Regions from separate parts of the Paenibacillus allorhizosphaerae genome, predicted to be linked through region 2. Evidence: riboswitches for the same ligand, from Rfam matches in the RefSeq annotation. Region 2 holds a riboswitch; each other region holds the start of a gene.
What was found. A riboswitch is a leader RNA that binds a small molecule or an ion and turns the genes downstream of it on or off. The one in region 2 is predicted to bind cyclic di-AMP.
Positions count from the first base shown of each region.

Region 1: linked by a shared signal. The riboswitch ahead of ACFQI7_RS06430 (CAP domain-containing protein) and the one ahead of ACFQI7_RS20065 (TrkH family potassium uptake protein) in region 2 are both predicted to bind cyclic di-AMP.
Region 3: linked by a shared signal. The riboswitch ahead of ACFQI7_RS33830 (3D domain-containing protein) and the one ahead of ACFQI7_RS20065 (TrkH family potassium uptake protein) in region 2 are both predicted to bind cyclic di-AMP.

Region 1 covers NZ_JBHSRV010000001.1:1,441,034-1,451,942, forward strand. The annotation lists gene ACFQI7_RS06385 (efflux RND transporter periplasmic adaptor subunit) at 1-1,091, opposite strand, end outside; gene ACFQI7_RS06390 (L,D-transpeptidase) at 1,608-2,096, opposite strand; gene ACFQI7_RS06395 (SGNH/GDSL hydrolase family protein) at 2,394-3,329, shown strand; gene ACFQI7_RS06400 (MmcQ/YjbR family DNA-binding protein) at 3,388-3,747, shown strand; gene ACFQI7_RS06405 (metal-dependent hydrolase) at 3,814-4,326, opposite strand; gene ACFQI7_RS06410 (glycoside hydrolase family 26 protein) at 4,513-6,072, shown strand; gene ACFQI7_RS06415 (glycerophosphodiester phosphodiesterase) at 6,165-6,983, shown strand; gene ACFQI7_RS06420 (hypothetical protein) at 7,052-7,513, shown strand; gene ACFQI7_RS06425 (sugar phosphate isomerase/epimerase family protein) at 7,573-8,340, opposite strand; cyclic di-AMP (ydaO/yuaA leader) riboswitch at 8,603-8,741, shown strand; gene ACFQI7_RS06430 (CAP domain-containing protein) at 8,748-9,374, shown strand; gene ACFQI7_RS06435 (MetQ/NlpA family ABC transporter substrate-binding protein) at 9,567-10,406, opposite strand; gene ACFQI7_RS06440 (methionine ABC transporter permease) at 10,459-10,909, opposite strand, start outside.
Region 2 covers NZ_JBHSRV010000005.1:223,967-234,875, reverse strand. The annotation lists gene sdhA (succinate dehydrogenase flavoprotein subunit) at 1-424, opposite strand, end outside; gene ACFQI7_RS20085 (succinate dehydrogenase cytochrome b558 subunit) at 441-1,094, opposite strand; gene ACFQI7_RS20080 (LysR family transcriptional regulator) at 1,360-2,265, shown strand; gene ACFQI7_RS20075 (cation:proton antiporter) at 2,262-3,509, opposite strand; gene ACFQI7_RS20070 (potassium channel family protein) at 3,613-4,275, opposite strand; gene ACFQI7_RS20065 (TrkH family potassium uptake protein) at 4,291-5,643, opposite strand; cyclic di-AMP (ydaO/yuaA leader) riboswitch at 5,750-5,893, opposite strand; gene ACFQI7_RS20060 (CPBP family intramembrane glutamic endopeptidase) at 6,123-7,745, shown strand; gene uvrC (excinuclease ABC subunit UvrC) at 7,774-9,918, opposite strand; gene trxA (thioredoxin) at 10,182-10,499, opposite strand; gene ACFQI7_RS20045 (YqzM family protein) at 10,687-10,833, shown strand.
Region 3 covers NZ_JBHSRV010000021.1:5,453-16,361, reverse strand. The annotation lists gene veg (biofilm formation stimulator Veg) at 180-452, opposite strand; gene yabG (sporulation peptidase YabG) at 660-1,535, opposite strand; gene rsmA (16S rRNA (adenine(1518)-N(6)/adenine(1519)-N(6))-dimethyltransferase RsmA) at 1,604-2,527, opposite strand; gene rnmV (ribonuclease M5) at 2,520-3,077, opposite strand; gene ACFQI7_RS33830 (3D domain-containing protein) at 3,181-4,314, opposite strand; cyclic di-AMP (ydaO/yuaA leader) riboswitch at 4,635-4,860, opposite strand; gene ACFQI7_RS33825 (TatD family hydrolase) at 5,086-5,853, opposite strand; gene ACFQI7_RS33820 (HD domain-containing protein) at 5,911-7,194, opposite strand; gene ACFQI7_RS33815 (AbrB/MazE/SpoVT family DNA-binding domain-containing protein) at 7,586-7,840, shown strand; gene rsmI (16S rRNA (cytidine(1402)-2'-O)-methyltransferase) at 8,044-8,931, opposite strand; gene ACFQI7_RS33805 (tRNA1(Val) (adenine(37)-N6)-methyltransferase) at 8,964-9,776, opposite strand; gene yabA (DNA replication initiation control protein YabA) at 9,850-10,215, opposite strand; gene ACFQI7_RS33795 (PSP1 domain-containing protein) at 10,262-10,909, opposite strand, start outside.

The DNA of each region.
Region 1 (10,909 bases), on a different contig from region 2:
TGCAACGAAAGCTGGTCTTTTTTCAGCGATTGCTGGTTGGATTCCATAATGATTGCCAAGTTGTTCTGCGCATTCGTGAGCGTCAATAAATCGCGGTTCAGCTGTTCCTGCGCCGTTTGTACGATTTGGGAGCTCTGTGCGGCCGCCAGGTCCGCCTCTGCTTTGGTCAGCGCGGATTGCGCGTTGACAAGGGCCGTGGTCGGCGCCTGCTGCGACTGGTCGTACGCAAGCTGTGCCGATTGTAACTTGGCGATCGCGCTGTCGATGCCCGCTTTGTCGCCTTTGGCCAGCGCGTTCTGGTAGGCGATTGCTGCTTGTTGCACTTCCAACTGACGGCTTTGCAGCGAGTTGGATGAAGTGGTCGTTTGCCCTTGCAGGCTGTCCTGCTGCTGGCTCAACGTATTTTGAGCGGTAGCGAGGTTTTGATTATATGTATTGATTTGCGTATTCAACGTTTGCTGCGCCAGAGCGACCGTCTGCTTTGCCGTTGCGATCGTGTTCATCTGGTCGCTGACCGCTTTATTATAGCTTGCTTGCGAAACGGCGACTTGCTGCTGTGCGGCGGCGACCGAGTTTTGCTGATCTTGGATCGCCTTGGCCAAGTTCGCTTTCTGCACTTCCAGCTGTTTCTCCGTCGTTGCTATACTGTTGACTTGATCGCTCTGTGCCTTCTCGTATTGGGCGGCCGTGACAGCCAAACTGGCTTGCGATTGCGATATTTGCTGCTGCAGCTGGGTCGTATCGATCTGGGCGAGCGGCTGGCCCTTTTTGACATAGTCGCCCACCTTCACCATGACATCGGTAACACGGCCCGTAACCCGGGAGGAAACGTTAGTCGTATACTGAGGCGTGATAGAGCCGGTAAATACCTGTCCGCCTCCCACGTCCTGCATCTTTACCGTTTGTGTTTCAACCGCAAATTGGCGAGGGCCGGAACGCTGCTGCTGCTGATTAGGCTGTCCCGCCGCGCCTTGCTTTGGCTTCCCCACCCCTCCGTTCAGAAAAGTAACGCCGGCAACGGCAACGACGGCAATGACCGCGATCGTTACCATCAACCATTTTTTCGATACGTTTTGCATCCACCTGATCATGACCATTCCTCCATGTGCTCTACTTGCGGTAAAGTAAACGCTTTCCGGTCCCATAAACGGATATTGAACATTAAAAATTTCAGCCGCTCTTCCCCTATGGGCGCACTGTCCTAAGTTCAAATTAGCTTACATTCATGATCAAATTGTGATGTAAATGTGAAAAAAGTGTGAAAATCTTCAAAATAACCACCTTTTACGGGGAAAAGACAGCTCCAATAAAGGATAAGCGGAAAAGAAAAAGGACCCCATGCGGGATCCTTCTCAACGGTGAATTCGATTTTATGGTACTTTTGCACTTGAACCTTGCGAAAAGCTCGGGTCTTACCTCACCACACTACTCGCAGTACGGGTACTACGCTAACGTGTCTTTGGCACATCCCTCCGCTTCTATCTCGATTCAGTAACAACTTCCCCGGTATTTCTCGTTGATTCGCTCAACGGAACCACACCTCTCTTTTTTCACCGTTGATAGTATGTTGCGCAGGGACCCGATCTTTTATACACATTAATTTTTATTTATTCCCGAATGATGACGACCGTTCCGAGCGGAATGTGGCGGTACAGCCATTCGATATCCCGGTTATGCATGCGAATGCAGCCGGAAGAAGCGCTGCTGCCGATGGAATAGGGGCGGTTGGTCCCGTGTATACCGTACGTATACCCACCCGTTCCCGGTACATTGAGCCCCATCCAGCGCGAGCCGAGCGGATTGCGCGGATGTCCGCCTGGCACTTGTTTGCGCACGTACCACGGCTTCACGATTTTGGTCACGATATTGAATTGTCCCGTCGGCGTCAAGGCCTTGGTTCGGCCGGTCGCGACGGCAAAATAGTACATCGGGCGTCCGTTCACAAAAACGGTCAGCCGGTTCGATGTTTTATTGATCACAAGATATACGCCTTCTTCTTCCAATCCGGTCGGGACGGTCGGAAGTCTGGCGCTCGGCGCCAGCGCGCCTGCATACGTCGGAAAAGCCAGGAGGAGCGTTAATGTTAATAAAAGCATAAGGCCCCTTAGACTTATGATCATCTTGTTCATACTCATCCTCACGTCATCGGCTGAATTTTCAATGGTTATAGTTTGCTCTCTTGTACTAGGGGGATATTCGCGGAATGGGGAAGCGGGAAAGAGGCAATGGGTACGACCTTGGTTAGCGAGTTTGCTTGAGGCGCAAATTCAAAGGAAATTCGCCCTGCTTGCCGCGATGACGCGAGTTTTTTCCTTGTTCGTCCATTTTTTCCGTTCCAGGATTGCCGTGAAATGGTATAATTTGTTGAGCACGTTAATATGGAGGCGTTACGGATGGTTACACGGATTCGGAAGGAAGCGGTGTTGCCGGATTCGCTGCGAATTTCATTTTTGGGCGACAGTATTACGGACAATGGACTTTATATTGCGTATTTGGATGCTTATTTCCGGTATCATCATCCGGCGACAGGCATCACTTTCATCAATCTCGGCGTCAGCAGCGAGACGGCTTCGGGGCTAAGCGAGCCGGAGCATCCTTTCCCCCGGCCTTGCGTTCATGACCGGCTGGCGCGGGCACTGGAAGAAAGCCGGCCCGACCGGGTCGTGTTATGTTACGGGATGAATGACGGGATCTATCACCCCTTCGCGAATGAACGGTTTCAAGCCTATAAAGACGGCATGAGCCGCGCGATTCAAGCGGTAAAACAAGCGGGGGCGAAAGCGATCGTGCTTACACCGCCGCCTTTTGACGCAAAGTCGAAGCCCCAAGGGTCCGAACCGGTATCATCATATAGCTGGAAAACGCCTTATGCTAAATATAACGAGGTGCTGGGACGGTATGCGGATTGGATCATGACGTTAACGAGCGAAACGGAAGCCGTAGTCAATATTTACGAGCCGCTGTGGACCGAAATATGCGCAGCTGAACAACATGGCGAACCAGGGCTAACGGGCGACGGCATTCACCCTAACGCCAGGGGGCATTGGATCATTGCGAAGACGCTGCTGAACAGCCTGTTCGATGCGGATCCGGAAGCGATGCCGGACTACATGGAGGATGCGGATCCGCCGGCATGGTTCTCTCTGACGCTGCAGCGCCACCGTCTGCTCAGCAGCGCCTGGAAAGAGCACGTCGGCCATACGAATCCGAATAAATCGCAAGCTCTGCCGCTCGAGGCGGCACTTGTTCGCGGCGGACAATTAGCGGAAGAAATCCGCGGCTTGCTTCAAACGGGGAAACGGACTAACGACGCTTTCCGCAAGGAATAATCGCGTCGCTATGCATATTCCGCAGATGATGAAAAGCAGCAAAATCGAGGTGAACGCTATGAATCACGAACAAATTATGGCGTATGGACTCCGCAAGCCCGGCACATCCGTGCGCTATCCGTTCGACCCGGCAATGCCGGTGCTTTATGTCGGAGATAAAATATTTGCGCTTCTCGGCTCCTATCAGGGCTATCCTAGCGTCAACCTGAAATGCGATCCGGACAGCGCATGGCTTACGCGAGAGCAATACCCGAACGTCGTGTTCGGCGGCTATCATATGAACAAGCGCCATTGGAACACGGTTTTGCTGAACGGTTCGGTGCCATGGGAGGAGCTGCGCGATTTTGTAGACGAATCGTATCAACTGGTCATCGCCAATCTTCCGAAACGGGTAAGGGAGCAGCTCGCCGTTCAATAAGAGGCGATCGTACCTGAGGCGGGTGGGCGAGGCGTCCGACTTGACTCGCGCAAGGTTGATGCATCGTTATGTGGTACTAATCATGTTGTACCATACATAATGCGCAGGCAGCAGCAAAGTCAGCAGCGCCAAAACATACCGGAACAAGGTTTCGGATACGGCTCCCGTATCAATGGCAGCGAATTTCGGCAGCAGCCGAAATTTGAATTTGACGGGCCAGCACAGCTCGACCCCCTGCTCGTTGAACAAGTCGATCAGCGGGTGTGACGCATAAGCAAGCAGGAAGCTCCAATACAATAGCGGCGGAAGAGATGAAAACATCAACCCGAGCGCCAAAAGAAACAGAATGGAGTGTGTCATCGTCCGGTGGCGAACCTTTGCCAAACGTAAGATAGCCGACAGCGGGAAAAAAATTTTGGCCATGGTCGAGCCCTGTTTATCAATGTCGGCGAGCGGACCGGCCAAGCAGCCGATCAGCAGGGCCGCCGCGGATTCCCATGAGAATGGCGAGTCTTGCATGTACAGCACCACGCCTTCGGCGGCGAGCAGTCCTGCAAAGCTATGCGTTTTTTGAAGCATCGTTTTGGTCCTCCGGTTTCATAGGTGCAGACAATCGAAAAGCGCACGCATATTATACCAAACATATGATCGCATCGCTACTGTCTTAAGGCCCAAGAATCTTTTATATTCATTTGAAACTTTAAGCGTGCATATCCGTATGATGTAAGCGTAATCATTTTCCCCTTTGGAGCGATGATCCCTTCCATGAGAAACAAACGAAAACTATTGATCCCACTCACCTACGGATTGCTCGTCGCTGTTACTGCCGCGTTCGCGGCATGTCCCTCGTTTCGCGCGGAAACCGGCGGCGAAGCGGCCGTTCCCGCAGTCGCGCCCCGAGAGCCAGGCCCCGACGCTTGGTGGAGCGGTCAAGCCGATGCAGCCGATCAAAATGGCCAGCCCGATGCGGCGCATGAATACCGTGCCCGCGCGACCGCTTACGCGAACAGCCTTCAATCGCAAACCGCCGCTAATGGCAAGAGTGCTCTTGCCGCTGCAGTGCCGCCGCTTGCGGAAGCGGCTCTGTACGTGCGAACGCCCCGCAGCGCACCGCAAAAGCTCGCCAAGCATGAGCCTGCGTCGGGCGTTTATTTGGGCATGCTCGGCGCAGACAGGCGAGTCGGCTACGATTTTTCCAAAATCGAAGGCGTCTACGAGAAGAAACATGCCATGTACTTAGCCTATGTCGGCTGGCGCAAATTCCAGACCGATACGAGCACATATTTCCCGAAACGGACGGCGGACAGAGTGAAGGCGCTCGGCGGAGCGCTCCAAATCGGCTGGGAACCCCGGTACGGACTGGACGACGTGAAGGACGACGAATATGTGCGCACCTTCGCCCGCGAGGCCAAAGCTTCGGGCATTCCGATTTTCCTTCGCTATGCTTCGGAGATGAACGGCAACTGGGTGCCTTGGTATGGCGATCCGCAAAAGTATGTCGAAAAGTTTCGTCTCATTCACAGCATTATGGCTGAGGAAGCGCCGAATGTAGCGATGGTCTGGTCCCCGAATTTCGTGCCCGCGAATAACATTGATGAATATTATCCGGGCGATGCGTATGTCGACTGGGTCGGCTTTTCCCTCTATGCCACTCCGCTTACCGGCGGCGAGGAAGATTTGGAGCATACCGTCATCGAATATTTCGCTCCGCTGTACGCCAATTACAGCCACAAGCCGATAATGATTGCCGAAGGCGCCGTGGCGCACACGGTACTGAAAACGAATCAATCATATCATGTCTGGGGAGAAGGACAGCTAGGCTACATGTACGCTTTCCTGCCGCGGATGTTCCCGATGGTCAAGGCGATGACGTATTTTAACTTCGGCCGCGCGCAGGCGCTTCGCTCGAATATGGAGTATGTATACGATCTCGGAGAAAGCGCGCTGATGGACGGCATGTACAAGCGGATCACCCGCAGCGACATGTTTTTGGACTATGTGGAGCAAGGCGTGAACGCCGCTCCGCACCAATATGTGCCGCTTTCCGGTTCGCAGCTGCCCGCAGGCAAACAGAAAGTGATGATGTACGCCCGGATGAAAGATGTAAGCACGCCGTTCGCGGTAGCGCTGTATCAAGGCGACCGAAGGCTTGGCATCAGCTATGAAATGCCGTGGGAAATCGATGTCGATATCCCGGCGGCGGACGCATCGAAGCCATGGCGCATCGTAGCTTTCAACAAACAGATGGAGCCGATTGCCGCCTCCCCCGGTACGGCCATTGCCCGAACGGAATCGCCTGATAAAATCAACAGCGGCGCGCCTTGATTTTTCGGAAAAACAATCTATCACTAATTCAAATGATAGTATGATATATTCATAGTAAACACACCACACACCACGAGCAGGAGACGCGCCCCATGCAAAAAGTTCTGATGGTATTCACCCTCTTAGTCGCTGCCAATATAGCCTCTACCGGTTCTGCGCCGAAGACGCTTGCAGAAAATAAAAACATCGTTACCGCCCATCGAGGCAGCTCCGCAGCCGCTCCCGAGAATACGTTAAGCTCGATTCGCAAAGCGATCCGCGACGGAGCCGGCTACGCCGAAATTGACGTTCAGGAAACCGCCGACGGCGTTGTCATTCTGATGCACGACAATACGGCGCGCAGGACGGCGGGCATCGATAAGCCGGTATGGGAAATCGATTCGGGCGAGCTACGGAAAGCGAGCGCAGGCGCATGGTTCGGCAAGCAGTTCGAAGACGAGCGCGTACCTACGCTGGATGAAGCCATTCAAACGTCCAAAGGCCGCGTCAGACTTAACATCGAACTGAAAAATAACGGCCATCAGAAACAGCTTGCGGAAAAAACGGTCGCCCTGCTGCAAAAGCACGATTTCGATAATGATTGTACCATTACTTCATTCGATCCGGAATTGCTGCGAAAGGTGAAGAAGCTGCGGCCAGGCATTAAGACCGGACGCATTATCGGCGAAAAATCCGACGTAACTGAGAGCTTATACGCGTCGAGTGATTATGAAGTAATTAGCGCCGCTTATCCGCTCATTGACGAACAATTCATGCGCGACGCGCGTGAACACCATAAAAAAGTTTATGCTTGGACGGTCAACGAAAAGAAGTCGATGCAGAGAATGGTTTCTCTCGGGGTGGACAGTGTTATTACGAACGAACCCGAGCGGTTAGTCCGGTTATTGAAAACGATTCCGAAAGAGCGGTAATGACCGCGGCCTCCTCATTACGCGATCGGTCAGGCTGACAGCTCGATCGATCATGGATTTGCGATGCGATGAACGGTTCAACGGAAGCGGGGATTACTCAGACGATGTCCACAATATTTTTGGGTACGAAGCAATTGAATATGGCAGAAGAGCTGCGTCAGCTTGCCGAGGAATGGAATGCCGAGTGCCGGCACGTTCCGGAAGGACATTGGTTCCTGCCGGAATATATGATGCGGATTCACGGCATTCACATTGAAGAGGAAGCAAGCGGATGGCGGTTTTGGCGCGAGGCGGATGCGACGACATGGGAAGATTTTTTGCTTATGCATATAACGCATCGGCTCGCTTCCAATCATGGGCAGCTGCTTGAATACGAATCGCAAGGTAAAATACGGCTAGTCGAACCGGAGCCGCACACTTTCGCCACCTTCGATCTATATGCGGAACGAGTGCTTGCAAAGGAGAGCGGCCTCGTTCGCGATATGAAAAAAAATTGGATCTATGCGCACCGAACCCGATATGTCCGATAGACGAAAAAAAGAGATTCCGTTCGCTTTACAAGCGGGAATCTCTTTTTCTTTGCGTGCGTTTACGCTTCCACGCCCATGCGGCGCAAATTGTTAAACGAAATGGCCAAGCTTTCAAACGGATCGCGGCCGTACGTTTGATCCTGCTCGACGGCTCCCCACTCTACTCCGATTTCGCGGCAAGCGTCCAGGATGCGGGCGAAGTTCATATTGCCTTCCCCGACTTCGGCAAAGCGCTGCTCGCGGTCGCCCGTTACCGCCATATCTTTCAGATGGACCACCTTCATGCGCCCATTCACCTTACGGATCCATTCCGCCGGGTCGGCACCGCCGGCTTGCACCCAGTATACGTCCAGTTCGAAATCAACCGCGGCCGGATCGGTTTCCTCGAACAAAATATCCATCCCGGTTCTGTCGCCGAATTTGGCAAATTCAAAGCTGTGATTATGATAAATAAACGTAAGTCCTTCCGCCTTCAGCTTGCGGCCGATATCCGACGCGATCTTCGCGAAATCGGAATATCCTTCCGCGCTTTTCCGGTATTCGCCCGGCAGACCGCCCAGTCCTACGTACTGACAGCCCCATAATTTATGCTTGGCGATGACCTCATCCAGTTTGTCCGTCAAATCACCGTACCCGATATGGGTCGCGCAGATCGTCAAGCCTTCCTGATCGGCCAATTCTTTCAATGCTTGGTTATCGATCGGACCGACGCCCGAAACCTGAACCGCATTGTAACCGATTTGTTTTACCTTTTTCAATGTCGTTGCAATATCTTCCGGCGTTTTCAGATAATCCCGAAGCGTATAAAGCTGTGCCGCCAATCTCATCCCCATCACCCCATTGGATAAAGTAAATACAGTATGATACTAACATAACTTTTGGAAGAATGCACACGTTTTCATATGAAAACGAAATGAAAATTGAAACGTTTTATCTTAAACTCCTTCTTGTTAGAAAAAGAACTTCCCAGCGGCGGCAAAACTTCACTTGCATCGTATAAATGGGGTTACTGGAAAACTTTATCGAATGAATGCCGGCTGCTCCCGTGCTACAATGGGAAGACCTCAAGGACAACTTTCTTGGGGTTAAATTTATGGAAGGCCGAGGCTTCCTTATGGAAGCGCGGGGGACCCTCATCTTCTGGGGTGAAGCCACTGCCAGGTGGCCGGGTGATTGCTCTTTGACCCGAATCCGTCAGCTAACCTCGCAGGCCATAAGAAGGAGAGGATTTTCGTTGAACCGTATTAAAAAAATCGTCATGACCGGCGTGCTTGCGCTTGGACCGATTCTGGGTGCAGGAGCCGTGTCCGCCGCTTCGTATACCGTTAGCGGAAACGATACGATGTGGTTAATTTCCCAAAAGCAAGGAGTCAGCTTGAACGCCCTGATCGCGGCCAATCCGCAGGTTGCCAATCCGAACATCATCTGGCCGGGCATGGTGCTGAACGTACCGCAATCGGGATCGAATGTTTCGACCCCGACGACGTCGTCTTCCTCCTATGCAAATCAAGTCGTGACGCTGGTAAATCAGGAGCGCGCCAAAGCGGGACTGAAGCCGCTCACGAGCGACGGACCTCTGACGGCAATGGCTTTGGATAAAGCCAAAGATATGTACAACAACGGCTACTTCGATCATACGTCGCCGACCTACGGTTCCCCGTTCGACATGATGAACGCGTACGGAATCAAATATACGTATGCAGGGGAAAATATTGCAAAAGGACAACGTACTCCGCAGGAAGTTATGAATGCGTGGATGAACAGCCCGGGTCACCGGCAAAACATCTTGAACGCAAACTATACCAAAATCGGCGTTGCCTACTATAACGGAGAATGGGTGCAAGAATTTATCCGCAATTAATACCATTTCCCCGGAAATATATGCCCTCTGATTCATACCGCAATTCATTATTATTCCTTCCCATCCGGCGATACCGCCGATACGTACGCTGGAACCCGGTTGATGGCCATTACGGCATAGTCTTGTTCCATCGTCTCGCAAATAAGGGACCATTCGCATCATGCGAATGGTCCCTTATTTTATGATATGCGATTAAAATGCCGGTACGATCGCACCTTGGTATTTGTCCTCAATAAACTTCTTCACTTCCGGCGAAGTTAATGCCTTCACAAGCTTCTTCATTGCTTCCGAATCTTTATTGTCCGGACGAGCGACCAATATGTTAACATAAGGCGAGTTTTTATCTTCGATAAAGATCGCATCCTTCGTCGGGGAAAGCTTCGCTTCCAAAGCATAGTTCGTATTGATTAGCGCCATGTCTACTTCCGACAGTGCACGCGGCAGCATCGCCGCTTCCAGCTCTTTGAATTTCAAATTTTTCTTGTTCTCGACGATGTCTTTCACCGTGCCTTTGACGCCAACGCCGTCTTTGAGCTTGATCAGATTGTTTTTTTCCATCAGCGCCAAAGCGCGGCCGCCGTTGGAAGGATCGTTCGGAATGGCGACGGTTGCCCCGTCTTTCAGCTCATCGGCCTTTTTGATTTTTTGCGAGTAAGCGCCGAACGGCTCAAGATGAACGCCGGCCACCTTCACAAGATTCATGCTTTTATCCTGATTGAACTGGTCCAAATACGGTGCGTGTTGAAAATAGTTGGCATCCAGCTGCTTCTCGAACAGCTGCACATTCGGTTGAACGTAATCGGTAAATTCCTTGATTTCTAGGTTAACGCCTTGCTCCTTCAGCGCTGGTTTGATCGACTTCAGGATTTCGGCATGCGGTACGCTGGAAGCGCCGACTTTCAAGGTCACTTCTTTCGCCGCGGCAGGCGCGCCACCGGCAGCATTCCCGGGAGCAGCAGCTTCTTTCTTGCCGCAAGCGGAAAGCGAAAAGGCTAGAACGATCGATAATGCGGTCATTGCGATTTTTTTCACGGTTGGTTCCTCCCTATCGTTGTAACATAATATTATTTATATATGAAAATCCTTACTTCCGCTGATATCTCCGGACGATCCGGTCGCCTAGCGATTGCAGGATTTGAACTAACACAAGCAAAATGAGTACGGTCACAATCGTAACGGTCATTTGGAAGCGTAAGTAGCCGTAGCGGATCGCTAAATCCCCGAGCCCTCCGCCGCCGATCGCTCCGGACATCGCCGTGTACGAAACCAGCGTGACCGCCGTAATCGTAATTCCCGCAATCAGTCCCGGACGCGCTTCAGGCAGCAGCACGCGCCATATGATTTGCCAATACGTCGCCCCCATCGATTGCGCAGCCTCAATGACGCCGCGGTCCACTTCGCGCAGCGACGTCTCCACCAGTCTGGCAAAGAAAGGCGCGGCCGCAATAACGAGCGGTGGAATCGTACCCGGAACGCCGATGGAGGTGCCGACCAGCAGCTTCGTGAACGGAATGACCAGGATCATTAAAATGATG
Region 2 (10,909 bases):
GCTCATCCAGCGCGTACAACAGCTGTTGTCCTGTGGTCGCACCGGCAAATGCCGTACGGTGATACTGCGTTCCCCCGAAACGGCGGAAGTCTAGCAAGCCTTCCGGCGTACGGCTGAACATAACGCCCATCCGGTCCATCAAGTGGATGATGCCCGGCGCGGCTTCGCACATCGCCTTAACGAGCGGCTGGTTCGCGAGGAAGTCGCCCCCGTATACGGTATCGTCAAAATGTTCCCACGGAGAGTCGCCTTCCCCTTTTGTATTTACAGCTCCGTTGATGCCGCCTTGCGCGCATACGGAGTGGGATCGCTTCACAGGCACCAAGGAGAACAGGTCTACGTGAACTCCGGCTTCTGCTGCCTTCACGGTGGCCATTAAGCCTGCGAGACCTCCGCCGACTACGATGATTTTAGAATTCGCCATGTTCGCTTTCTCCCCCTTAACCTTTCGCTACTTTCGGCATCTCTTGGAACTGCGGATCCACGAAAGCCGACAAAGACATAATGAACATAATCGACATGACTACGAACACGCCCATCCAGACGTACGTGGACACGCGCTGCGCACGCGGGCCGACCGTTATGCCCCAGCTAACGAGGAAAGACCACATGCCGTTGCTGAAGTGGAACACGGCGGAAACGATCCCGATGCAGTACAGCACAAAATAAACGGGATTGCTTGCAATCTCGTTCATACGCATACCGATATGTTCCTGAGGCAGGCCGAGCGTAATTTGAAACCGTGTTTGGAAAAAATGCCATGCAACGAACAGGAACGTGAGTACCCCGGTAACCCGCTGCAGAAAAAACATTTGGTTGCGGAAGTAACCGTAGTTGTTTACGTTGTTTTTAGCCGTGTACGCTACATACAAGCCGTAAATCGCATGATACGCCAGCGGAATCCAGATGCCGACAATTTCCAAAAGCAGTACTAACGGCAATCCGTGAAGCCATTCGACGTGTTCCAGGAAGCCCTCATGACCGCCCTTGACCGCCGAATAGTTTGTCAGCAGGTGTTCGATCAAAAAGAACCCGACCGGAATGACCCCCAACAATGAATGCAGCTTTCGTGAATAATACGAGTTTTTGAACATTGAATTTCATTCCCCCCTTAAATTAAGGCTTGTCACCGCATCGTCAAAACCATCTACCATTGTACTCCCGCATGTTGGGAGCGTCAACCAAAAACGCTACGACTATTTTCCATGAATCGACATTCTTTTATGCAGGAATCGGCAAAACTTGTGAACAAAGAGTGACATATACATACTACTCCTGTTTCGCTTATAATGGAAGTGCTTATTATTTATAATAGCTTATAACTTACGTGCATATAGAGACATAGAGGATGTGTTTGTAATGGAACTGATCGATGTGTTCGCGACCGTCGTGGAACAGCAAAGCCTGAATAAAGCTTCCCTGCTGCTGAACATTTCCCAACCGGCGCTGTCTCGCAAAATCATGCGGCTTGAGGAAGAGCTCGGCGTACAATTGTTCAAGCGCAAAGGCAAACGGCTGGAACTTACCCGAGCGGGAGAAATATGCTACGAGCATGCCCTGGAGCAAAAACGGCTGGAGCGCAAGCTTCATCAGGCGCTTCAAGGCTTCAAGGCGAACACGGCACCGGCCAGCATCGTGATCGGCGCAAGCTTGACGACCCTGCAATCCACTCTTCCCGATTTGATTACCATTTATACGCGCGAATACCCGCTAACCGATATTAAGGCGGTGACCGGCAAGACCCACGAGATCGTTCCGCTGGTCAAGGAGAAGAAGGTGAACATCGGCCTCGTTGCCTCCAGCATCAGCGAGCCGGGACTTACCTGCGTGCCGCTGTTCAACGATCATCTCTGCCTCGTGCTGCCGGTCAAGCATCCGTTCGCCGACAAAAGCACGCTTACAATACAAGACTTGCATGAGCTGCCGATGATCTTGTTTTCGCGCGGAACATGGTACCGGGTGCTGATGGACGAAATGTTCCACCGCTGCGCGGTGCATCCTGACGTCAAGATGGAGATCGACTCGTTCGAGGCAATTACGCGGCTCGTAACGACCTGCGAAGCGGCGACGCTGCTGCCCGAGTCTTACTTGCGGCATACGTTAACGGAAAATAACCAGTTGACGGTCCGGTTTATTGCGGAGCTGGAACAAACAAAAAGGACGACCTCCCTGCTGTTCACAGAAGAAGCCGTCCACGAGCCGTCTATCCGGCAGTTTATCGACAAAGCGGTGCATCATTACCAAGCCGATTTTCGCGTGGATTAGTTCGTTCGCGGCCGGGCCGCGGGTTTGCGTTCCTCGAGCCCAAGCCTGCGGGCGACCGCGGCGGTCGTCCCGGCTTGAAGCAATATCGTGAGCAGCACCGCGAGGAACGTAACGGAGGCGATCACATCGGCGTATTTGACGCCGAGCCCTGCGACCATGCCGGACAAAGCCGCCGGAATGACGCCGGTTTCCCTCACCCAGAACATGAACACGATCTCGTTCCACTTCCAGTCCGCCTTTCGGTCGGGCAGCGCCGAAGCCAGTACGGTGAGCGGCCGGGCAATGAACATGAATACGGCAATGACGCCGAGACTTGGCCACAGATGATCGAGAATGACCGTGAAGTTCACCTGGCTGCCGAGCAAAATAAAGATCAGCATGCGCATCAATACGGTCGTATTTTCCGTGAAGTGCGCCATCTCATGCAGCTTGTCATTCAAGTCGAGCTTGAACAAATCGACATTGCCCCAGATCAGTCCCGCGGCGAAGGTCGCCATAAAGCCGCTCACATGCAGAGCATCTCCCAGCCAATACGTTCCCAGCGCCGTTACCACCAGGGCGATCGTCGCATAATCCCGCAAGTAGCCGAGTTTCAAATGCGCCGTGGCAAACGCAAGGATCGAACCGGCGATGACTCCCACCGCTATTCCCCCAAGCGCGGTCTTCAAGAATTCGATGATTCCCGACGAGACAGAGAATGCTTGTCCTCCCATAACGATGGCCAGCACCGAGAACGTCAAGATCGACCCGGTCGCATCGTTAAAGGCGGACTCGCTTTCCACCGTTTCGCGCACTTTGTCGCGAATCTTCACCTGCTTGAACACCGGAATCAACGTAGCCGGGTCCGTAGAGGAAATGATCGCGCCCAGCAGCACCGCGTAAATCATCGGCAAGCCGAGCAGGAAATGCGCCGCAACCGACACGGCCGCGCATGTGATCAGCACCCCCGGCACGCTCAGCAGCGATACGGTAATCCATACTTTGCGCAGGCCGGACAAACGGATGTTGCGCCCGCCGTCGAACAAAATGAGCGTCGACCCGACGGTAAGTATGAACTGGTTCGTAAAAGAAGCGCTGGACTCGCTTACCAGATGAAAGCCCGGGCCGATCAGCATGCCCGCGACCAAAAAAAGAGCGACGTCCGGCAATTTCAGCCAGCCCGCCACTTTCCCGAATAACATGCCCATCGTAAGTATAATAACGATCAAAAACAGAACATGATCCAGTTGCGCTCCGTTTTCCATGAGCTAGTCCTCCAATTAAGAAGCATCCGTCGAATAGTTAGTTAGTAACCCGAGGAATCAGTCATCTGGGATCGCTTTTGAATAGCCCGTTTATCATTACAGACTAACGGTTCACTTCATGCTCGAACGATTCGATTTGATCATTCGTCCCGATAATGACCATCACATCTTTTTCTTCCACAATATCACTGGCGGTCGGAGCAATTATAACCCCGCTCTTCTTATTAATGGCTACAACGCTGCAGCCGTACCGCGCCCTCGGATTCAAATCTTCGAGCGACCGGCCGGACAGCCGCTTCGGAACGGATATCTCAGCGATGGAATATTCGTTCGAAAGCTCGATATAATCAAGCAGGTTGGGCGATACCAACTGATGCGCTACGCGAATCCCCATATCCCGCTCCGGATAAATCACGCGGTCAACCCCCACCTTCGTCAGCACTTTGCCGTGCAGCTCCGATAGCGCCTTCGCCACAACCGTTTTGACGCCGATATCTTTCAGCAAGATGGCCGTCAAAATGCTAGCCTGCATATCGTCGCCGATGGCGACAACGGCGCAATCGAAATTGCGGATGCCGAGTGAGCGGATTACCTCTTCATCGGTGGCATCGGCCACGACCGCATGCGTGAGCTGATCGCTCATCTCATCAACGGATTCTTCGTCCCGATCGATGCCAAGCACCTCATACCCCAGATCGACGAGCTCCTTCGCCAAACTCGAGCCGAATCTTCCTAATCCGATGACCGCGTACTGACCACGTTTCATAATTTCTCTTTTCCCCTATCCAATCGTAATTTTTCCTTCGGGATACCTGTATAATTCTTTCTCCACCTTCGGACCGAGCGCATAAGCAAGCGTCAGCGGACCAAGACGACCGGCAAACATCGTTAGGGCAATCAATACTCTGCCGAAATCGCTTAAGTCCGGCGTCAGCCCGAGCGACAAACCGACGGTGCCGAAAGCGGAAGTGACCTCAAACAAGATGACCAGAAACGAATGATCCTCCGTCGTCGACAACAGCATCGTTACCGTAATGACGAGGAACAGCGCGATCATCGTAAGCGTAATCGCCTTCAAGATGCGGTCTTTGCCAAAGCGATAATGGAAAAATACGATGTCTTCCTTGCCGCGGATCATCGCGATCATCGCGCCGATCAGCACCGAGAAGGTCGTTGTCTTGATTCCGCCCCCGGTAGAACCCGGCGAAGCGCCGATGAACATCAGGATAATGATGAAGAACTGCGTCGCCTGCCGCAAGCTGGCGAGGTCAACCGTGTTGACCCCCGCCGTACGCGGAGAAACCGATTGCGTAAACGATGCGAGCAGCTTTCCGTACCAGTTGAGCGAGCCGACCGTCTTCGTGTTGGAAAATTCAAAGACGAAGATGACTATAGCCCCGACGAGAATCAAAATGCCCGTTGCGCTCAGCACAACTTTGGAATGGAGCGAAAGCCGTTTGTTCCGCTTGAACTCCAGCAAATCCGAGATGACGACAAAACCGATGCCGCCCAACACGATCAATGCCATCGCTACGAAGTTAACGATAAAATCATCGGCGTAATACGTCAGGCTGCTGAAAGGGCCGGTAACAGAGCCGAATAAGTCAAACCCGGCGTTGTTGAAAAAAGAAATGGCGTGAAATATGCCGAAGTAGATACCCTTGGCGGGACCAAGATCGATCGACCATCGAATCGAGAAGACGACGGCGGCGATAAATTCAATGGTCAATGAATAGCGGATGACTTTCCGGATTAACCGGACGATGCCTTCCATGCTTCCCTGGTTCATCGCTTCCTGCAAGATGAGCCGTTCCTTGAGCGAAATTCGTTTCTTCAGCATGAAAGCGAACAGCGTCGACATGGTCATGAATCCAAGACCGCCTACTTGGATCAATAAAATAATGACGACCTGCCCGAACTTGGAGAAAAACGTTCCTGTATCCACAACCACCAGACCGGTCACACAAGTCGCCGACGTCGCCGTGAAGAGCGCATCCAGAAAACGCAGCGGCGTTCCGCTTGCCGATGCGATGGGGAGCGACAGCAGCACCGCCCCCGTCAGGATGATCGCCGCAAAACCGATGACTAGGATTTGCGGGGGCGTCAGCTCAAATTTTTTTGCCGGAGCGTTCATGTTGCACCTCGACTCTGATTTTCGGGCAATAAAAAAGACACTGGAAACCCAATGTCGTCTTTTCAGGTTCCTGTAAAAGTTGCAACGGCATCGGCGTGCACACCTCGCCAATTGCAACGTAAGCCTACGAGGTTAGCTGACGGATTCGGATGTACAGTCACCCTATCAGCGGCCTGAAGCGGCTTCGCTGAATTCACCCCTAAACTCATGGTTCCCCCGTTTTCGTTAAGAAATTCGGCTTTATTCAATTGATATGAATTATAATCGTGTTTAGCGAGAAGTACAAAGTCGTAAATGAGTGAAATGTACAGGATTAAAGGAATATTAACGAAATGTAAGCGCTCCATTAGATACGGCGCTTCGCTTTGCTTCGATTATCCTCGTCACACTCGCGAATTCATTGGAATTCCGCGGCGCATGTATGCTACGTTTAATGAATATAATGAAATAATTCAATAAAAATGGAGAAGGAGCCCCCCATGCAGAGAAAACGGTCCGAACCCTCGCTGCTGCTGCTCGCTGTCCTCGGTTTGATCATGTACTTGGGCGTTATATTCATATCCCCTTTCATGGAGGGCGCCGACCGGCTCGACGAGAATAACATTGACAAGCCGTCCGTGACGAAGCAGCAGGCAGCCGACGCCGCATTGAAGTTTGCGGAAAGCCGGTTCCGGCTTTCGAGCGACGTCGAGACAAGCACGCTGTATCAATCGTACACGACGCGGAGCGGTTATTTGCAGAAAGAGCATTTGTACGACGATTACTTAAAAAAATACGGCAAACGCTTCCCGCTCGACTACTATGAAGTCGAAATTAACGATCGCGCGTCCGGCATGAACTATTTTATTGCGGTAAACTACAACACGCTAGCCGTGATCGGCTTTGAGCGGAACAAGCCCGCGGCGGCGAAAACCAACAGCGTGAGCCCGTCCGAGACGAACTTGACCAAGCTGCTGGAACAAACGATAGCCGAGATGGGCTATAACCCGGCGGCTTTTGTGGTGGAACAAGACAGTTCCGCTAACGGTTCATTTATGTTCAAGAGCAAATCGGAATCCATCGGGGATGCAAAGCTGGCACTCGTGATGAAGGTCGAAAGCGGCCAGACGACAGCATTTCGTCCCGCCTTTTCGATTCCCGGCTCGTACGGCGAATGGAAAAATGCCCAAGACGACAAGTCTGCGCTCATGACCCGCATCAGCATGCTCGTATCGCTCATGATGACGATAGTGGCGATTTGGATCGTCATTCGCTACCGCAAAGAAATCGGATTTTCCAAAGGCCTTATATTAACTCTTCTCTTTCTCGCCGTGTACATCGTCAACAATTTCAACATGATGCCTGCATTCCGGACAACCCACGGCAGCGGACCGACGGAAGCGGGCGCCATATTCTACTTGTGGTTTGTCAACATATTCGTGTTCTTGATGGGGTTATCGACGTATTTCACGCTTTCCGCGGGCCGGCATATGTGGCTGGACCATGGATGGAGCGCATGGCCCGTATGGAAGGATCAAATATTCGGAGATCATGTGCGAACGGCCATGATTCGCGGCTATATGCTTTGTTTATTTCTGCTCGGATTGCAGCAGGTGATGCTTTTTACCGCCGGGGAAGCATTCGATGTATGGGCTGTCAGCGACCCGGCCGATTCCGTGTACAACATGGTATATCCCGCCTTATTCCCGCTGATGGCGTGGGCCGCGGCGATCTCGGAAGAAGCGGTTTACAGGCTGTTCGGCATCGCGCTGTTCCTGAAACTGACACGCAACCGGTTTCTGGCGGTACTGCTGCCGAGCGTCATCTGGGCCGCAAGTCATACGCAATATCCGATATATCCGGTATATACCCGGCTCGTGGAAGTAACCGTGATCGGCTTAATATTCGGATGGGCTTTCCTCCGCTACGGCTTCCTCACCGTTATTTTCGCCCATGCCGCCATGGACAGCATTTTGATGGGGCTGTCGCTCATGTACATGGGCGAGCCGCTGCAGGTGCTGACCGGCATAGTTTACTTGGCCGTTCCGGCGCTCATCGGCTGGCTGCTATCTTGGCTGCACCGCACTTATTCAGGCGGCCGTTACCGGCCGGTGCCGCGGTAACCAAATGCACGACAAAAAGGCAGACGTATTACACGTCTGCCTCTAACGTTTCCACGGCTTCTCCGTCCGAAACCGTATCGTTTTCCGTTTGATCCGCTGCACCTTCCGGCTGATCCGGATTCGGAGACGTTAAAGCCTGCAATATTTGCGAAGCCAGCTTTTCTCCGATGCCAAGAGGCTTAAAGTCTTCGACTGCAGCCTCTTTTATTTTTTTCAGCGAGCCGAAATGCTTAAGCAGCGCCTTGCGGCGTTTCTCTCCGATGCCCGGAATGGAATCGAGCAAGGAAATTGTCATTGATTTGCCGCGCGTCTCCCGATGAAACGTGATGGCGAAGCGGTGAACCTCTTCCTGAATGCGCTGCAGCAAATAAAATTCCTGGCTGTCCCGCCGAATCGGCACGACTTCCGCCGGATCTCCGATCATCAGCTGCGCCGTCTTATGCTTCGCGTCTTTCACCAAGCCGCAAACGGGAATATACAGGCCAAGCTCGTTCTCCAGCACGTCGACCGCTGCGGAAATTTGTCCCCGGCCTCCGTCGATGACGACAAGATCGGGCATCGGCAGCCCTTCCTTCAAGACGCGCTCGTACCTTCGGCGTACAACCTCGCGCATCGTCTCATAGTCGTCCGGCCCTTTTACGGTACGAATCTTGTATTTGCGGTATTCCTTCCGGTCCGGCTTGCCGTCCGTAAATACGACCATGGCCGAGACCGGGGACGAGCCTTGAATGTTGGAGTTATCGAACGCCTCGATCCGATGAACGGTGCCGATCCCGAGCCATTCGCCCAAGTTTTCTACGGCGTTGATCGTCCGTTCCTCATCCCGCTCAATGAGGCGGAATTTCTCCTCCAACGCCACCCGCGCATTGTCGCAGGCCATCCCTACCATATTTTTTTTCAAACCTCGTCGCGGGAAATGCACTTTCACCTTCAGCCAGCTCTCTAGCGCTTCTTTGACATCCGCTTTCGCCTCGGACGGCTTGCCGGCATCGTCTTCTGCTACCGCTTCCGACAAAATGTCCGCTTGCATTTCCAACGTATCGCTCACCGTGTTCTGCTCCGCGGCAATATCCGTCCCGCTGCCTGCCTTGCGTCCATCATCCGCCGCATCCATGCGTTCTACCTTGCCCTCACCCGCCGCGATCTCCCCCAAGCCGCTCGCTTGATCTCCCGTGAAATCAGCAGTGGTCGCAGCCGTGTCCTGTTCGCCCGCAGGCATGAAGATTTCTTTCGGCAGTGCCGGGTTATCGCTATAATATTGCGTGACGAACGTCAGGAAATCTTCGTACGCCTCGCCGTAATACGGGAACATCGTTGCTTTGCGTTCGATCAGCTTGCCTTGGCGCATGTACAATATTTGCACGCACATCCACCCTTTTTCCACGGCAAAGCCGAAAACGTCGCGATCGACGATGTCCGACGTATTGATTTTTTGCTTCTCCATCACGGCGTCGATATGGACAATCTGATCGCGGAACTCTTTGGCGCGCTCGAAGTTCAGTTCTTCCGCGGCCTCTTGCATTTTACGCGTCAGGTCCTGCTTGATCTCATCGTGTCCGCCGTTCAGAAACCGGCTGATCTCCTGCACCATTTTATCGTACGTCTCCCGCTCCACTTCATACTCGCAAGGAGCGACGCATTGGCCCAAATGATAGTACAAGCATACGCGGTCCGGCAGCGTCTTGCATTTTCGGAGCGGGTACAGCCGGTCGAGCAGCTTCTTCGTTTGCTGCGCGGCGAAAGCGTTCGGGTAAGGACCGAAATATTTCGCCTTATCTTTAAACACCCTGCGGGTCACTTCCAACCGGGGGTGCGTTTCATTCGTAATTTTAATGTACGGGAACGACTTGTCGTCTTTCAGCAGCACGTTATAGCGCGGATGATGCTTTTTGATCAAATTGCATTCCAAAATAAGCGCCTCGACGTTGCTGGCTGTAACGATATATTCAAAGTCGACGATCTCGCTAACGAGATGCTGCGTCTTGGCCGTATGGCTTCCGGTAAAATAAGACCGGAGCCGGTTGCGCAGCACTTTGGCTTTACCGACATAAATGATGGTTCCCTCGCGGTTTTTCATCAAATAGCAGCCGGGCTGCTCCGGCACAAGCGACAGCTTCGTCTTGATCGCTTCCAGCCGTTTCTTCCGTTCGTTATCCCCTTCGAAAATAGACATGCGGCTTCTCCCCTCCCCTTCCGCGACAAAAAAGCTCTTTTTCCAGAATACCAGAAAAAGAGCTTTTTCTCATCTGCCATTTGCAGCCGTTGCAACGGAGGAACAATGTTGCCGGTTGTCAAACAAATTTGCAACCGTTGCAACGAAGGAACGACGTTGCCGGTTGTCAACAAATTTGCAACTCTTGCAATGTACGATTAGCATTGCCGGTTGTCAACATTTTGCAACCGTTGCAACGTAACGTTGGCAGTTGCCACGCCACATTACTGATGGCGGCCGATTACGTTTTTGAGCGCGTCTTTGGACTGGAAGCCCACCACTTTGTCCACCGGCTGGCCGTCTTTGAACACGATCAGCGTCGGAATGCTCATTACGCCGAAACGGGAAGCGGACTCCGGATTGTCGTCCACGTTCACTTTCGCGATTTTCAAATTGTCGCCTACTTCTTTATCAAGCTCTTCCAGCACCGGAGCGATCATTTTGCAAGGACCGCACCAAGGTGCCCAGAAATCTACAAGAACCGTACCGGAGCCTTCCACTTCATTCGTGAAGGATTGGTCAGTTACGTTTACGATAGCCATGATTCATATCTCCTTTTTTGACGAATAATAAGAGTCAACATGTAAAGTATACCACAATGAGGTCCTTTTTCAACCGCGCCAAAGTTTGCACAATTGTCACTTTTCCCGTCCTTTACAATTGTTCGGGAAGTTGGGTATACTAATCATAATAAGATGAACTGGCACGCATTAAGGAGGAACGATTCCGATGACCGATTCCAAACATCCGGAGCTTCACGTATATGAGGAACAACGCGACGACTTAATGGACGTTGCAATGGGCTTTGGCGTCTTTTTTGCAGTTTTGTTCGTGATCGCCATCGTGGCCACGATCATTACGATTGCAATGAGATGATGAGAAACAAGAAGAGCCTTATCCGCCGATGATGCGGGTAAGGCTTTTTTTACGTTGTCGCTCAACGAAATGGCCG
Region 3 (10,909 bases), on a different contig from region 2:
CGTAAAAATAAGAAAAACTCCTGATCGAAGTCCTTCAAGTAGCCAGACCGTCTTTAGAGGTAGTTTGTCTTGGTACAGAAAATTTTCGTTCGCTTTATCGCTTCACTGAAACTGAACTTAAACTTTCTGTAAAAATCAAAAACGGCCCGCCTGTCGGCAAGCCGTTATGTAACATGTATTTATTGATGTATGGTTATGCGAAATTCACCGTCGTTGCTTTGAACCGTCACTTCAACGGATTCCGTCAGTATATCCGCATAGCTGTAGGAAACGCGCTTGAAAGCGTTCTGCTCTTGATCCAGCTTTACGATAAAAACGGAAGGGTAGGTTTCCTCCAAAACACCGGATCGTTCGATTGTCTTTCGGCGACCACCATTCGCTCTTAACATAATCTTTTGTCCGACATGAGGTTCCAAACTACGTTTGATCTCCAATAGCGTATTTTTAGCCATTGACCACTACCACCTCTTTCCTATAAGATTATACCCCAATGTAGGTAGTATGTCAATTTAAGCGAAATATTATATCAGCCGTACAAACCCATTGTCAACGGGATATTTCCTCATATTATGTAGAAAGGGGGGGAGTAAAGTAAGGTTTCGTTCACCATTTCTTCACATTGGTAACATTTGGAAAAAGAAAAAAGCACCTTTCGGCGCTTAAGTGAGGGTCGAATATTGCATTTTGGGTACGCCGCGACGGTAGCTTCCTAGTGATTCGACACCGCCTAGCCCTTCCAATCCGCTATGTGTCAAGCCGATGACATCGACGATGTTTACCGTCTCTTTAATCGGTGTATAGGCCACTTTCGCCGCAATGCAGAGCGGGTCGAGCGCATGAATGAGCACGCGGGCCGGAGAACTGGCGAAATTCGCTCCTGCGTGCAGGAGCGCTTCAAAGTGGGATTGGCAGGCTCCCGCAATCACGGTCAGTACATCGCGGTTTTTCTCATATTGTCTGGCAATGCGGACTGCATTTACAAAGTTATGTGAGTTTTTATAGCTGCTCAGCTGTGAAATATCGCCGGCGTTTCGATGCTTCAGAATGCCGTCATGCCCCGTAATCACAACGATATCCGGTTGGGTTTGCGGAAGCAAGCGATACAGGGCGTCGGCCATACTCGCTTCGGTTACGTAATATCCTTCGGCCGGGACTCGCAGTTCGCTGTACAGATTCATGCATTTGCGCAAGTAAAACGGGTCGCCGTCCAAATGAAGCACTTTTCCGGGGAGATCAAAATAAACCGGCCTGATCTTTATTTTCTCGCCCATGTCGGGCTGCAGATTTGCAGGAACGGCGGGCATCGGCGGAACAACCGCAGAACGCTTGAGCGAATCCAGCCATTGCGGGCTGGCCGCCGCCACATATTGGAAAGGGTCCCGCTGCGGTAAGGCATCCAGGTCCAAGAGCGGAGCGTCCGCGAGCAGCCGAAGCTCCACACCGCGGAGCACCGCATATTGCTGTCTTATCTCTTGAATCTTGAAAACAATGTCACCGCCATACGATCTGCGAGTGACCAAGTCTCCTTGCTTCATAGCTGCATCGCCTCCTCGTCTATCGTATGGCGACGATGGGCAAATGGTGCAAGGAACACTTGTTTTGGCTAGCCGTTTCCTCTCAAAGCCTGGCTCAGATGCCGGCTTAGAACGGCATATTCTTCAATTGACAGCGTTTCGCCGCGGCGGGAGGGCTCGATCCCTGCAGCGTGCAAAATATGCTCCAGCTCACTCTTCGTCTCCTTGCTGAAAAATTTGGAGGCGAGATTATTATAGATGGTTTTTCTTCGTTGAACGAAGCTCGCGTGCACGACATCAAAGAAAAACGATTCGTCCTCGACGTCAACCGGTGGGCGTTCGCGCACTTTCAGCTTGATGACGGCCGAATCCACGTTAGGCTGAGGAATAAAGACGGTACGCGGCACAACCGTTACGATCTCCGGCTCGCAATAATATTGAACCGCAATGCTGAGGCTGCCGTATTCTTTGCCGCCGGGCTTTGCCGCCATGCGCTCGGCCACTTCTTTCTGGATCATCACGACGATGTTCTCCAAAGGCAGCTTTTGTTCCAAAAGCATCATAATGATCGGAGTCGTAATGTAATACGGCAAATTGGCTACAACGCTCACGCGGGCAACTTCGTGAAAATGCTCGTCAAACAGCTTCTTCAAATCGATCTTCAGCACATCGCCGTGAATAACCGCAGCGTGAGGATAGCCTTCCAGCGTCTCCTGCAGCAGCGGAAGCAGCCTTTGGTCGATTTCAACGGCTACGACGCGCTTAGCGACTTTCGCGAGCTGCTGGGTCAGCGCCCCGATGCCCGGACCGATCTCAAGGGCGCCTTTTGCTGCATCCAGATTTGCGGCCGATACAATTTTGTTTAAGATGTTCGGATCAATCAGAAAATTTTGTCCGAGGCTTTTTTTCAGCACGAATCCGTGCCTTTTAAGCAGGTCATTGGTTCGTTTGGGCGTCGCGATATCTTCCAGCACCGCCCGTTCCGTCTGTCCATGGATGTGATCTCTAGTCATGATTTGTACCCTCATTTTCCGCTAGCGGACGGCACGCTTCCAGAAACTCTTCCTGCGAAATCTGAAACATGCGGCAGCGGTTATAAAATTGTTTTCCGTTACAATAGCCGATTCCTAAATATTTGCCGACCATCATTCTTCGGGCGGCCGCCTCGGGATGGACGATGAGTCCAGCTTCCATCAGGTCTTCCCATGAAATTTGGGCTTCCGCCGACTGATAATCGGTGCGCACATTCTCAAGCGCCTCGCGAATCGCTTCTACGGATGCGTTCTCCACGCCGATATCTCCGCGGCTCGTCGCCGCTTCCTGGGTCAAAAAAGCATGCTTGCAGCCGGGCACTTCTTTCGAAATGATTTTGCGGATCCGTTCCCCCGCGTGGTCCGGGTCGGTGAAGACGATGACGCCTCTGCGCTCTTGCGCCAATCGGATCCGTTTCAACACATCTTTGTTGATCGCCGACCCGCCGGTTTCGATCGTCTCGGCTTCGACAGCCCGTTTCACGGCCGTTGTATCGTCTTTTCCTTCAACGACAATGATTTCCTTAATCATACCATACTTACCTTCTTTCGCTAACAGCAGAAAAGAAGAGGAACGTGTCGCACCTCTTCTTTCCTTCTCGTCTATATTATGAGTCTGCCCTAATTGCAAGTCATTAATCGGTTGTCGGCTTCTTCGGTCCGATGACATACACGGTATACCCGCGCTTCAATCCGAACCGGTTCGCATACGTATTGCTCTCGAAATAAACGTCCATGACGTTTCCTTTGATAGCGCTACCCGTATCCTCCGCTCTGCGGAATCCGATACCATCGATATAAACCCACCAACCCAAAGGAACGACCTTTGGATCTACTGCAATCGTGCGACCTTCCGTTACTGTCGTACCTGTAGCCGTCTTACCGAATCCCGGATGCGAGGTTCCTTTTCCTGTGGAACCAGCGGTATAAGCGGTAAGCGTGACATTATTGATGACCTGCTTGTAAGCAAAGGTCACTCCATTTTTCGATATTTCATCCACAGTGGGCGACGAGGCCGACAACACCGTTACCGGGTTTTTCGTGCCGATCGCAACAATCTTTTTTATACTTTCCGATTGGACTTTCTCGTCAACTACCTGTTCAGACACCAATTCGCCGTCTTCAAACACTTTTTCCTTCGTTTTGAGCAAGACGCCTTCTTGCCCTTCCTGAACTACTTGTTCTTTACCTTTCAAGAGCTGCGGTTCGTTGCGTTTGACAACTTCAAATGCAATCGGTTCCGTTACTTCTTCCGTCTCTTTCTTCACCCGTACAATTTGAATTTTATCATTTTCCGGCAAAGGCGCATCGATCGCAGGGGTTATTTTATCAAGCTCGCCCAAAGAAATGCTTAGTTCCTGCAGCGCACTTCCCACCGTTTTACCGATCGTGTATACCGTTTTGGTTTCTCCATCGGCGGTAAGCTCTACCGGCTTCGCCCGTTCAATCATAATCCGCTCTCCCGATTTGATCGCGCTCGCCAGGGAGTGAGACAGATGATCGTGCTCGCCGACAGCAATGCCTTGTTCATCCAGTATTCGTTGCAGATTCCCGTGCCGGGTTTGAAATGTTTTCTCCTGGCCGTCTACAACTACCGATACGCGCTTAATGGCCGTACCATACAACATCATTAAAAACATGAAAGCCATCGCGAATGAAATGAGTGCAATAATCGATATCATACGCAAGTTTTCATGCTTCCATCGCAATGCGAAGGACATGCTGGATGATCGTCTTACATGGGTTTGTTCCGTTGACACAACGCCCACTAGTTCGGTCCTCCTTCAAAGCCTCGCCACCCGAGTGTTTTGCATGAGTAGATCTGACGCGACTATGGTAATTTAGTTTGGCTCCACACCAACGCTGCTTCCGAGTAGCGCATCGCTGCGTTACAGTTTGCAGCAACCTCCGTCCGGTGTCATCAGAACTGCGACTTGCCTGCAGCCCCACCTCCTTGGGACACATGTTTATGAACCGGCTCGGACCTTTATCCCATCTAACGGGGAAACACAAAAAAAAGTCAGCGGAGAAGAGGGCTCTTCCCGTGACTTTTCTCATTTGTTCAAATGAAAATAGAAGCACACGACAATTTACCTCTCTCTTAACGCTTACGAGGTTAGCTGACGGATTCGGACTTGAGAGTCGCCCTACCCATGTTGCAATGAATAGCCGGAATACCGGTATTCGTTGTCAACCAGTGCATCTGCATGCACTTGGGATTCACCCCTATTTTACACCGCTGCCGCCGGCCGAAGCCAAACAGCATGCAATGCGGTTCCCCCGTTTCCCATTTGGAAACTCAGCGAAGTTGGAAATATGGTAATCGTTATGAAGTTATTATTGAGTTTACGATGGGAAGGTAGAAGTTGTAAAGTATACAAACTCGAAAAATTAGAGTGAATTTTGGCCGAAATCACCATTATTCATTGTTTTTCCGAATAAAAACCTTATATTTCTTTTCCGCACATCTATTTTTCATCGTTTTTCTTCATTTATCTTCAGTCGAACAAAAAACAGGCCGTCCCCATCGGCACCTTTTTTCACTTTAAGCGAAAAAAAGCCATCGCATTTCGGGTTGTGATCTCCGCCAGCTCCTCTACCGAAATTCCCTTAATTTCCGCCGCAGTCTCGGCAACAAGACGGACGTAGGAAGACTCGTTTCGCTTGCCGCGGTAAGGGTGCGGGGCCAAATAAGGCGCGTCCGTCTCAATCAATAAGCGGTCGAGCGGCACGTGTTGAAGCACTTCTTTGGGCTGCCTGGCATTTTTGAACGTAACCGGTCCGCCGAATGAAATGTAAAAATTCATATCCAGACACAGCTTCGCCGTCTCCCAGCTTCCGGAATAGCAATGCATGACGCCGCCGACCTCCGCCGCCTTTTCTTCTCGGAGCGTTTGCACCACATCGTGATGGGCGTCCCGGTTATGGATGACAATCGGCATTCCGACTTTGCGGGCCAGCCGGATTTGCTCCCGGAATACCCGATCCTGCACGTCTTTGGGGGACGTGTCCCAATAATAATCGAGGCCGATCTCGCCGATCGCCACCACTTTCTCATGCCGGCAAAGCGACTCGAGCCATTCCAGATCTTCAGGCAGCATATCTTTGGCATCCGTCGGATGCCAGCCAACCGTAGAATAGATGAAATCGTACTGCTCGGCCAGCGCAATGGAGCTCGGTATCGTTTCCCGGTTAAAACCGACATTGATAATTCGACGAATTCCGTTCTGCTGCGCGCGTTCGATGACCTGTTGTCGATCTTCATCGAACTGAGGCGCATTCAAGTGTGCATGCGTATCTATGAGCATAAAGCGACTCCTTTTGTCTTCTATTTGATAATCATCTTGGAAAGGAAGGAAAATCATTTAAGTTGAGAGCAGTTTTTGCAAATCCGGGTCAAATTGAGAAAGATGTTTCGTAATGAACTCCTGTGGGTAATACAGATGGTATTTTCCCATGTGGATGCCGCTGATCGATCTTACGATCTCGGATTTTCTGGAAATTTCAGTAAGACGATCTTTGGAATCGAGCAGCAGGATGGGCAATTTTTCATCGTGCACACCGGGTCGATATACATCATAGGAAAGATCGGACGGAAAATCAATTTCCAGATAATATGCCGGATCGATGCCGAACCGTTCTAATTGGGCTCGGAGCCGCTCCATTTGCCCGTCGTCGATCCGCTCCAGCGTTATATATTGGAACAATCGCCGCTGCAAAAAACGGGAGCATAAGTCGGCCAAAGTCCGATCCTCTTCCATGGACCATTGCATCAAAGCTGTTTGCATCAAGGCTTCGTCCAGCAAGTAATAATCATCCACCGTCAATGCTTGATTAAACAGGTTGAGTAGAGGCGGAAGCATGAAGCGGAACGAGTAGCTGCTTTCATACAAGTGCTTCGCTCTCTGAAAAATTTTGTGCAAAATGACTTCAGCACTTCGGGTGACAGGATGAAAGTAGACCTGCCAATACATTTGATAGCGCGACATTAAGTAATCTTCCACAGCATGCATGCCGCTTTCTTTCACGACAATATGACCTTGATAAGGACGCATGACGCGAAGAATGCGCTCCAAATCAAAAGTGCCATAATTGACGCCTGTAAAATAAGCATCGCGCAGCAAGTAATCCATCCGGTCCGCATCCAACTGGCTGGATACAAGGCTGACGACGATTTCGTGGGTGTATGTCTTGGCAATAATACCGGCAACCTGCTGGGGAAAGGTAGGCGAAGCTTGCCGCAGAACTTGATTGACTTCCGTGTCGCCCAGCACAATTCGACACGACCATTCTTCATGATGCGTACCGAACGTTTTTTCGATGGAATGGGAGAACGGCCCGTGTCCGACATCGTGCAGAAGCGCGGCACAAAGGCACAGCAATCGTTCTTCCTTCGGCCAGTCTACATACGCGTTGCGTTCAAATTGCGAGATGATTTTGCGGGTGATTTCATATACCCCAAGCGAATGGGAAAAACGACTGTGTTCCGCGCCATGGAAAGTCAGAAAGCATGTGCCTAACTGGCGAATGCGCCGCAATCGTTGAAATTCTTTTGTATTAATCAAATCCCAAATCGTTTGATCCTGCACGTAAATATATTTGTGTACCGGATCTTTGAAAACTTTTTCTTCGTGCAAGGGGGTTGTCATCTGCATCTTCCTCCGAAACCCGATTTGTTTCATTCCGTTGTTTTTCGACAAAGAAAGTCATGGAACGTTCACATACTTGTCGAATAATGTCGTACTTTTAGCCTTAATAAAATACCATCTTTCGTTATATTTTACCAAGAAATCGATCCATGTAGTATATTTTCAATCGGAAAAATCGCGAAGAAACGGGGGAAATTCGTGTTCTGGCGCGCTATTGCATGACACTTTCGTTTTTCTTGGTGAACGTCATGAAATAAATCTATGAAAATATGGTTGACTATTTTGGGAATGGTTGGTATCATATGTATAAAGAATTATGTCGAATAATGACGATTAATTTTTTCGTAGCGATTCGCTGCTCCGCATAACTTCATGAGAGGGGAATATCATTATGATGAAATCTACTGGTATTGTTAGAAAGGTCGACGAGTTGGGACGTGTCGTTATTCCTATCGAACTGCGCAGAACGCTGGGCATCGGAGAAAAAGACGCTTTGGAAATTTACGTAGACGGCGAACGCATCATGCTGAAGAAATATGAGCCTGCATGTATCTTCTGCGGCAACGCAGAAAACGTTTCGTACTTCAAAGGAAAAATTGTTTGCCATGAATGCCTAACGGAAATGCCAATACCTGTGACAAAATAAAAAAAATAGGTTATAATAAAGATAGCAATTTTAACTAAGGTAATTCTAACCTTTTTCATATCTCCTCTATTCCCTGACTCGACATGAGTCAGGGATTTTTTTTGTAACGTTCGGCGCCCTGCTTTATCCAATCCGCTTTCCTTTCCGTCGGAGTATGCCCTCTGAAGCCGGTGGGTATACGGCCGGATCCGGAACATCCGCGTTTATTCGCGATGCAGCAAATTATACAGCTCCCGCTTCGGAACTCCCCGATCGTGAGCGGCTTTCCGCAGCGCTTCCTTGTGGTCCACGCCTTCGCTCTCGTACTTCGCCACATGCTGCTCCGGCGTCAGGCCCATCCACCAGGCGGCTTCCGCTTGATCCTCCGAAGCCAGGCCGCCGCGCACTACGACACAATATTCGCCCTGCGGCGGATGTTCATCCAAATGCTCGAGACACTCTGCGATCGTGCCGCGAACGGCTTCCTCGTACTTTTTGGTCAATTCCCGCACAAGGCAAATGTCCCGGTCTTCGCCCAACACTTCGGCCATCACCGACAGCATTTTCACAAGCCGGTGTGGCGACTCGTAGCAGATCCAAGTGCCACTCTCGCGCTTCAGCGTACCGAGCTCGCGCTCAAGCGGCTTTTTGTCGCGGGGCAGGAAGCCGACGAAGGCGAACCGGTCTGTCGGCAAGCCGGAGATGATCAATGCGGACAGCGCCGCATTCGCCCCCGGAATCGGCACGACGGCGATGCCGGCGTCCACCGCCATCCGTACGAGATCCTCTCCAGGATCGCAGATCGCGGGCAGCCCCGCATCGCTGACCAGCGCGATGGAGTCGCCTGCCTGAAGCAGCCGGATGAGTTCCGGTCCACTGGCGTTCTTGTTATGCTCGTGATAGCTCACGAGTCGCGTCCCAATGTCGAAGTGCGTCAGCAGCTTGCGCGTTTGACGCGTATCCTCCGCGGCGATCCATTGCACTTCCCGCAGCACTCGAACCGCACGATACGTCATATCTTCCAAATTGCCGATGGGGGTTCCGACCAAATACAGCTTGCCGAGAGCCGTGGCTCCCCCCGAAGGCTCAACATAGCTTTTTTGAATAATCAATATGCATCGTTTCCTTTACTATGTAATCATGATCAATCGCGTCGTGCCATTTCTTCATCTATAAGAGCTTCACGTTTGCCGTAATAAATCTCGATGAGTTCGTCGCTATATTCGGTCCCGTTCTTGTAAACGATCAGCGGCGGGAGCAGCCGCACTTCCGGTTTCCCGTCGCGCAGCGCCTCGATCAGCACCATATTGGCTTCGCTATCGGCGCGGGGATGAACAAAGCGGATTCGCTTCGGCTCCAGCCGATGCTCCCGCATCGCAGCGAAGATTTCGACAAGCCGGCTCGGCCGATGAACCATGGCCACCCGTCCGCCGCTGCGGACGAGCCTGCTGCTGACGCGAACGACATCGTCCAGCGTACAGAATACTTCATGTCTTGCTGCAGCCACATGCAAATTTTCATTTTGTTCGCCGCTCGGTACTGGCAAATACGGCGGGTTGATGGTGACCACATCGAATACGCCGTTTCCCAGGTCCCTGACTGCATCGCGAAGATCGCCGTGTACGACCGTGATCCGCTCTTCCAATCCGTTCAGCCTTACATTGCGATGGGCCATATCCGCGAGCCGTTCCTGAATTTCTACACATGTAATATGCGCTTTCGTGCGCGTTGTCAACAGCAGCGGAATGACGCCGTTGCCGGTGCACAAGTCGGCAATCCTGCCGCGAGGCGGCAGTTGGCAGAACCGCGCCAGCAGTACGGCATCCAAGGAAAAGCTGAATACTTCCTCGCTTTGAATGATTTTCAATTGCTGCGTGAGCAGGTCGTCAACCCGCTCAGATGCATGTAAAGGTATCGTTTCCAAGCTTTCGCCTCTTTCTGATTCACAAAACTTCATTAGATGCATTTCGAATCCAACCTATTGCTCTGAAAAAAACCGTAGAGAAGGTTCGCTTCCCTACGGCCGGTTGTTATTTATTTAAAAATGACATACAGAACAAGCAATCGCCTTCCATCCGCAGATGGCCGTAATTAACATTACAGATGTGAAAGCCTTCTTGATAAATACGCGCAAGATTGTCGTAGCCTTCCCCTGTAGGTTCTCTGCCTTGAGCCGTTGAAACGGCTGCACCGCCCGAAGCCGCTTGCAATAAAGGAGCAGCCGGTGCGGAATCTTTCTTTAACAGCTTACGCAGTTGACCGTTTTCTATACTGAGCCGCTTGTTTTCCTCAAGCAATTCGATAATTTGCCGTTTAATTTCGCCAAGCTCGGTATATAAAGCGCCCATCTGCTCTTCCATCTGATCAATTTGTACGAATATATCTCTTTTATCCACGCTCTCACCCCAAAGTGTAAGCAGCTTGTCCGTATCGATTGCCTCCTTAATGCTGCTCTACCACGTCATCCAATGGAAGATCCATTACTTTCTTCAATTCGAATACTTGCACTTTCGCCGTACGTTCGTTCACATTGAGCGAAATCAGCCGTCCGTTACCGAACGATGTAATCACTTCGCAGCCTACGCGTGGCAAATCGTCTTTCGCGCTTTCATAATTGTCGTGCTCGTATTTGAGACAGCACATCAGCCGCCCGCATAAACCGGAAATTTTTGTCGGATTGAGCGACAAATTTTGATCCTTGGCCATCTTGATGGACACGGGCTCAAAATCGCCGAGGAACGAGGAGCAGCAAAGAATGCGTCCGCAAGGACCAATGCCTCCGAGCATCTTGGCTTCATCCCTGACGCCGATTTGGCGCAATTCGATCCGGGTCCGGAATATGCTGGCCAAATCTTTCACCAATTCGCGAAAATCGACTCGTCCTTCCGCGGTGAAATAAAAAATAATTTTGTTCCGGTCAAATGTATATTCAACATCAACCAGCTTCATTCGCAGCTGATGATCCCTGATTTTCTCCTGACATATGGCAAACGCGTTTTTCGCCGCCTGCTTATTATCTTCGACTAGCTGCGCATCCTGCGTATCCGCTATGCGAATAACTTTTTTGAGCGGAAGCACGACATCGGCTTC